Regions from separate parts of the Sutcliffiella sp. FSL R7-0096 genome, predicted to be linked through region 2. Evidence: predicted binding sites of a transcription regulator. Region 2 holds the regulator's gene; the other holds the start of a gene.
The links. The regulator LexA, encoded in region 2, represses DNA repair genes until DNA is damaged. The targets are predictions, from matches to a motif close to CGAACATATGTTCG.
Positions count from the first base shown of each region.

Region 1 (3,889 bases), 2.0 Mb from region 2:
GCTCAGTAAACTCATTTGAAACCTTATTGTCATTTCTTTCGGGCAATTCAGTTATAGATATTGAAATATTATCTCGGAGAGTGTAAGTATAAAGCCCGTTATGATTGTTGCTACTGACCCAACTATCTGCATACATATTTTCCCTTAAAACCGAAAACACCAATTTTGAATATTCCATATCCATCCTCCTTTTTCTTGACTATTCGACAAAAGGAGATAATTTCCTTCTAAACCTATTTCCAACATTTCTTTCTGATTGGAGGTTCCGTTACTGCATAGGTGACAACCTCCATTTTTTTAAAAATACAAAAACGCCACCGAAGGTGACGTCCGTTCCCGTTAAATTGTGGAGGGCCATAATTAATCTGCCTCCCCGTCCTGCCTTCCATTTTAGCAAGCAGATTTCTGTTTCATCAACTTTGTATCGTTTGGAACATTTGGAACATTTGTATCACATAGTCGATTAACGATACTCTCTCTAATTCTTCTAATATGTGAATGGGATAATCCCATGTGCAAAGCAATCCACCGATAACTCTTCCCCTCGAGCAACCAATGTAATACCTCAAGCTCACGATCATCAATAATTAAATGCAACCTATCCTGGATGACGGATATCTTTGCCTTATATTTTTCAATTACTGAATATCTTTTTTCTCTTCTTACAACTTCTCTGTATATAGGATCTCCAGTAATGCCTTGTGCCTTTGGCATCCCTGCTTCATCACCATATTGTGCAGTCAATCCTTCTCCCGCATCATTCATGGAGCTCTTTAAAATCTTAATGGAATTCATCATCCAGTGATAGTCTTTTAAAATATTCTCGATTTCTTTTTTATTCATAGTAATTGCCCCCTTATCTTTGTATAAATGCTCCACCCTTTTTGCGTACATATCTTGGCCCGTTTGTCCCCATGAGCTCTCTTAAATCCTGTTCAGTGAACTTCTCAGGTTTCTTCTCTTTTTTCTTTTTGGGTTTTGTTTGTGTTTCAGTTGGATGTAGCTTTTTCCAAGCTATTAATTGCTCTGACAGGCTCCTATTCATCCGTCTATCCCCTTTGGTTGCCAAATAGTTTATTTTTGGGTAAAAAAGTTGCAAAGAATGAGTATGTTTTCGACAAGATAAAAAGGACACCAAACAAAGCGCTCATGCGCCTGTCTAGTGCCCTCCAGTTCTTGGTTAGGCTATCTATTTAGTTTTGTATGTCTAATACATTTTCGAGCTTGATGTATCTTGTTTGCTCTCTCTGATTTAGTACATGGAGCTTTTTTTCCATCACGTTCACATAATGGATTGTACCAATCAACAATTTAATCTTATGATCCTCGAAAAACTTGATTTCTACTTCACTACCGAACTCGAGGGCTTCATTTATCTTCTCGTTTAGTAGCTCCTGCTGCTGTTCGTCTATTTCTGGTTTACTCTGATAATCTTCTTCAAGGTAATGTTGTCTTACCATCTTTACATGTTCTGGGAGCATTAATGAAGTCCATTTGATGTTTCCGCGATCTCTTATCATGGTATTTCCTCCTGATAGGTCTTTTTTTCTATATTATACGAACCTACGTTCGTATTCAACAGGAGGAATTTTAATTTTTTCTACCATTAACATTTTTCCGGCTGCTCTTTTGGCCTGTTCCGTTGCAGTTCTGACATTTCACCGTCGTATCTTGCACCCTTACTGTACTACCATTTAGTGTCATGGCCCTTTGCATAGCTTTAAGTTCTCCACTACCAAAGCAATAATGACATAAATCAAATAATGAAGATGTATTTATTTCTATTTGCACATTATTTTCCCTTTCTCCGTGTCGTGGTTTCGGTCAATCAATCTTATCAGCATTACAATCAACCTCAAGGGCATGATGTTCACACATTTTAAAAACTGCTTCGTTGTCCTCGATCCCTTGATGTCCTGTTGCAAAATGTGTAGCTTGTTCTTTACATCCATGATATTGACATCTCATATCTTCTTCTCCTTCATCGAGGATTTCGGTACATAACGATACACATTCATTACAGATATAGACGTTAGGTCCCGCGATTAATCTATTTACCTGGTCCTGATGTTGTCCACAGAAAGAACAATGTAAAAACTCACTTAATTGCAACTTTGCCAGTTCATCATACTTTTTAGCTTTCTCTACCATTGAATATAAAGCCGTCTCATATCCTTTCATTATCCCTCCCCTTTCTAATAGAACCGGTTCTAACTAACGTCTAATTTCTTCGGACTGCGCCTAGATTAATGACCCATCTACCAACAAACAAACATCTTCACTGTTTTCAAATTCAGCAATTAATTCACTAACTTTATTGTCTAGGGTATTAGGTGCTTTCATAAACTTCATAAAAGCTAACTCTTTTGTCACTAAGATGGGTTGAGCCTCTTCTAACACTTGTTCTAAGCTCTCTCCACCAACGTTTTCAAAGTATATCTTTGAAGCTTTCTTATAAGGATTTACATTAAGATCGTACTTATCTACACTTACCGTAACTAAGCCATAATAATCATGTTCAATAAACTCAAAATAAAATTTACTCACTGTTTTTCCTCCTTGTTTTATCGAATAGTTTGGGTCAAAAATACCTGGTCGTACTATTCATAAAATTTTACGCTAGGTGGTCTAACTTCTTTTATTTCTCCATTCATCTTCACTACAACCACAGGAAAAGCAATCACACCTCCAGGATGACCACCGACTAACGGTGAAGCATCAATTACATTCGAAAATTGGAAAACTCCAATAAATTCAGCTTTTTCCCATTCACCCTTTTTGACTTTCACTAAACAGTTTTTGCCCATCCTCAACTCCCCCTTTTTCAAGTATCGGTCGAATGAACTCTATTTCTTTTCACCTCCCCGCTTTGCCTGTGAAGGATGTTGCAACTGGTACCTTTGCCCCTTCCATTCAATGACTGTAGGTACACCCTTTTTCTCCTTGATCACTTTAATATCCATGTGTCTGACGCTCATGATTGATTTTGTTCTTTGCAAAGTAAGCTTCGGCAATTTGTTCGAAAGTGAAGTTATATTCCACCATCCCAATAGCAATCAAAATGAACCAGGCATTCTTAAAACTGAATTGATGTTTGCTCAATCCGAGTACCTTAATGTAATTTTCTTCGTCCTTTTCGACTCCAAGGACCCCAAGCCATCGTTTTAACTCCAGATACGCTCCATTTAATCCGCCATCAAAACCTTCTTCCCGAAGATCTTCAATCGCCTCTTCTGAAAAGTAAAGCAGCTCCCCCCACCCTTTTTGGTTGGCTATGGATAGGAAGAAATGGACTCCATCCACGTATTCTTCCAAGAGAGCAATCGGTGTCTTTTTCTTAAAATTTGGATAATTTTCAAATTCAGGAATATGCTCACCATTAGCTGCAGCATATTCCTCTTTAGTCATGTTCCAACAATGTTTACACATTGACCCTTGGCTCCCCATGAACGGGCTTGGTCTTGTATAATCAGTATTTTCACCACAATAATCGCAATATTCTTGTTCAACTTTTGGAGTTTGTTGATCGCTCCATACCTTAAACCACCGACCCTCATTGGCAAATTCACTCAGTTCAACATCCAAAGCTACTAAAGTGTTGCAAAATCGCTCCTCCTCTGTCCATACGATGCCTTTCTCAGCAATAATGCGGTTGTCTAGGCCTTCTTGTGTTTTTAGCATAAGCTCTAGGCTCATTTGATCCTCTCCTTTTGAAATTAATTGGCTACTGCACTTTTATATCTTGTATCTTGGACGCAATATTCAGGTAAGTTTGCTCTTACTAATGCATCAGCAAATGGTGGGGGAACAGAATTCCCTACTCTTTTGATTTGATCTGTCTTTTTACCTATTTCATAAATATAGTTGCCTGGGAACCCTTGTCCTGCAT
Region 1 covers NZ_CP152003.1:182,044-185,932, reverse strand. Annotated here, with positions in the region: gene MKY77_RS01115 (hypothetical protein) at 1-178, opposite strand, end outside; gene MKY77_RS01110 (LuxR C-terminal-related transcriptional regulator) at 391-843, opposite strand; gene MKY77_RS01105 (hypothetical protein) at 857-1,045, opposite strand; gene MKY77_RS01100 (YolD-like family protein) at 1,194-1,520, opposite strand; partial or broken gene MKY77_RS01095 (ClpX C4-type zinc finger protein) at 1,981-2,151, opposite strand; gene MKY77_RS01090 (hypothetical protein) at 2,242-2,547, opposite strand; gene MKY77_RS01085 (hypothetical protein) at 2,601-2,807, opposite strand; gene MKY77_RS01080 (dUTP diphosphatase) at 2,953-3,696, opposite strand; gene MKY77_RS01075 (DNA cytosine methyltransferase) at 3,717-3,889, opposite strand, start outside.
Region 1: MKY77_RS01100 (YolD-like family protein) is a predicted target of LexA. The motif match lies at 1,559-1,572, and genes of this name have one in related genera.

Region 2 (3,889 bases):
AGAATGAAGATATTACTTTTTGCAGATCCCGGAATTGACGACTCATTAGCAATTATCTATGCATTGCTTCATCCTGAAATAGATCTGATGGGAATTGTGACAGGGTATGGAAATGTCTCAGTGTTCGATGCAACAAGGAACGCTGCCTATCTATTGGAACTGGCAGGAAGGTCTGATATTCCGGTAATTAGGGGAGCTTCCCAACCCCTAAGTGGGATTCATACAACCTTTTACCCCGAGATTCACGGACCTCAGGGGCTGGGACCAATAATACCGCCAGAGGATTTTCAAGCTGATGTTAGTCCATTTGAGCTCATGTTTGAAATTATAGAGAGGAATATAGAAGACATTGTAATTGTGGATGTGGGGAGACAAACCACCCTTGCTTTCGCCTACAACCTCCGACCTGAACTTATGGAGCAGGTAAAGGAGGTGTACCTCATGGGGGGAGCATTCATGGTTCCCGGAAATGTGACAGATGTTGCGGAGGCGAACTTTTGGGGTGATCCCATTGCCACTTCGGCTATCTTGAACAAGGCGAAAAAGGTATACATTACCCCACTCAATGTAACAAATAGGGCCATAGTGACAAGGGATATTGCGACATTCATTTTTAATCATACGAGCAGCCCCTACAAATATTTGATTCCAGCCGTCACTAATTATTATGCTGCATTCTACGACCAGGTGCTGCCAGGTATAGATGGTTCGCCAGTGCATGATGCATTCACTCTTTACTATCTAATAAACAGGGATAAAACATATACAATCAAGAGAGATGTAAGGGTTGCGATTGTGGACGGAAGCAGAGGGCAAAGTATAGCAGATTTAAGGATGGTCTATAAAGAGCCTGAACTTGAACATTATATAGTGATGGATTTTGATTATAACCATTTTATTGCTGACTTTATAAGGGTTAACTTGGCAGACGGGAGCCAACTTTCTTAATTTCATAGATTGTCACCTGAATAAATTACTGTGAAATGATTATTATAAGGACATAGTATTTCGATGGGGTGACAATACAATGGATTTAAATTGGATTTGGAAAGCTATTTTGATAACAATCATTGGCACATTCTTATTAAGGATTGCAGGTAGAAAATCCATATCCCAAATGACTTTGGCCCAAGTGGTAATTATGATTGGTATAGGTTCCTTGTTAATTCAACCTTTAGCAGGAAGGAGTATTTGGGTGACATTCGGGGTGGGGATCACACTTGTGGTAACACTTGTGTTGATGGAGTTCTTGCAACTAAAATCAGACATTTTTGAGAAGTTGATTACTGGTAAGGCGAAAATACTGATAGAAAATGGAAACCTAAATGAAAAAACTTTGAAAAAATTAAGGTTTACCATTGATCAATTGGAGATGAAACTTAGACAAAATAGTATTTCTAGTATAAGTGATGTAAAGTGGGCCACACTCGAACCGAACGGACAAATAGGGTTTGAATTAACAGAACAAGCAAAGCCGATAACAAAGAAGGATTGGAATCTCCTCTATCAGGAAATCCAGCTCTTAAAAATAATGATTGACCCCACAATCAAACCAAGTCGAATAAATAATGAGAAAGAGGGAAATTTATTTACCGAAGTGAAAAATGGAAAACATGAACTTAAATAACGTCCAAGCGAAACACTTGATTAACCAAATAAAATTTTCTTAAGGAAATATTAATAAGAAAAAAAGCCGATGGTCGGCTTTTTTTAATGGATATTACGGTACACACCAATCACTTTACCAAGAATACTCACATTGCGAACAATGATTGGTTCTAATGTGGAGTTTTCAGGTTGTAATCGGATATAATCTTTTTCTTTAAAGAAACGTTTAACGGTAGCTTCATCCTCTTCGGTCATTGCCACTACGATGTCCCCATTGTTAGCGGACTGTTGTTGGCGAACAATAACGTAGTCCCCATCAAGGATCCCTGCTTCTATCATACTGTCTCCCATAACCTCAAGCATGAAAACCTGCTCGTCAGGTGCAACATAGCGGTCAGGAAGTGGGAAGTAGTCTTCCACATTCTCAATGGCTGTAATCGGTTGTCCGGCAGTTACTTTACCGATGATTGGTACATTGACTGCAGAAATCTTCGGTACAAGTTCATCTTCCATAATTTCAATGGCTCTTGGTTTCGTTGGGTCCCGGCGAATGAGCCCTTTGCTTTCAAGTCGTGCAAGATGACCGTGAACAGTGGAACTGGAAGCAAGTCCAACCGCTTCACCAATCTCACGGACGGATGGTGGATATCCCTTTGCTTGGACTTCTTTTTTTATGTAATCCAATATGTCCTGTTGCCTTTTTGATAGTTTCATATTCCGCACCTCTATCATTTATATTGTTATCAGTATAGCATCTTTTCATCAAAAATACAAACATAAGTTCGAATTATTGACAAGAATATACGTTCGCTTGATAATTATAGTAGGCTATCATCGTATACTTTGTCGCTTTTTCGTATTTTCAACTAGCCGTAATAATCCTTACTGTCGTGCTCTTTTCTCAGCGGTACTGAATAGACTACCTGCCTATTTTAGTAAAAGTAACAATAAAAGCTCCAATTGACGACTTTTTATTGTTGAATGGCAACAATCTATGAAGGAAAGAGCCAAATAGTTTAAAAGAATGGTGGAGGAAAACGTACATGAAGGGAATCATATATTGCCGTGTGAGTACCAAAAAAGACACACAAGAAACTTCGCTAACCCGTCAAAGGGAAGAATTAGTATCTTTAGCGGCAAATCGAGGTATTGAAGTTATCCAAGTAGTGGAAGAACAAGCGAGCGGCTATGACTTGGATCGTGAAGGGGTTTTCCAAATAATCGAGCTTATTTCAAGTGAGCATGTTGATGTGCTGCTAATTCAGGATGAAACAAGGCTTGGCAGAGGAAATGCCAAAATCGCATTTTTACATTGGTTGCGGAAACATGAAATAAAGATATTTTCAATAACAGATAATGGAGAATTGAGATTATCTGATTCTGATTCAATGGTGATGGATATTGTGGCCATTGTAGAGGAATACCAAAGAAAGTTACATAATTTAAAAATAAAACGGGGCATGCAACGGGCAGTTAAAAGTGGATATGATCCTACCAAAAACCTCACAAACCTACACATGAGCCCTGGAAGGGATAAAATTGATGTGCCTATAGAAGAGATTGTGAGGCTACGAAAAAACAAGCTGACTTTTCATGAAATCGCTGCCACTTTAAGAGGCCTTGGGTATGATGTGTCTAAGGCGACTGTAAACAGACGGTATCGGGAATATATAGAAGAGAGCGACACCGGTTTGCTTGTAAAAAAAGAACCGCTCTAGTAAGATAAAAGCATATCTTCACAAGGAAGAAAGAAGGAGTTTTCTATGCTATCAAAAGAAAAAATCGCAAGAATTAACGCACTCTCCAAAAAGGCCAAAAGCGAAGGTCTTACGAAGGAAGAAACAGCAGAACAACAAAAGCTTCGTCAGGAATATATCAAGACGTTCCGTGCTTCCATGGAAAATACTCTCCAGGGGGTAACGGTTGTGGATCCGGAAGGAAATGATGTCACGCCTGAAAAATTGAAAGAAACAAAAAAGAATTTAAAGCATTAAACGCTTTTTTTCAGAACATTGGAACATACTATCTATGATAAAATAGAATTTTTCCAATAAAAATAAGTATAAAAGAGAAAGGGTGGAAAAGATGACACAACAAATAGATCAACTTTCCATTAACACAATTCGTACACTATCTATCGATGCAATTGAAAAAGCAAATTCCGGCCATCCAGGTATGCCTATGGGCGCTGCGCCAATGGGATACTCTTTATGGACAAAGTTCATGAATCACAATCCAAAGAATCCAAATTGGTTCAATAGAGACCGTTTTGTACTATCTG
Region 2 covers NZ_CP152003.1:2,231,232-2,235,120, forward strand. Annotated here, with positions in the region: gene MKY77_RS11245 (nucleoside hydrolase) at 4-948, shown strand; gene MKY77_RS11250 (DUF421 domain-containing protein) at 1,028-1,627, shown strand; gene lexA (transcriptional repressor LexA) at 1,711-2,322, opposite strand; gene MKY77_RS11260 (recombinase family protein) at 2,652-3,326, shown strand; gene MKY77_RS11265 (DUF896 domain-containing protein) at 3,372-3,602, shown strand; gene tkt (transketolase) at 3,694-3,889, shown strand, end outside.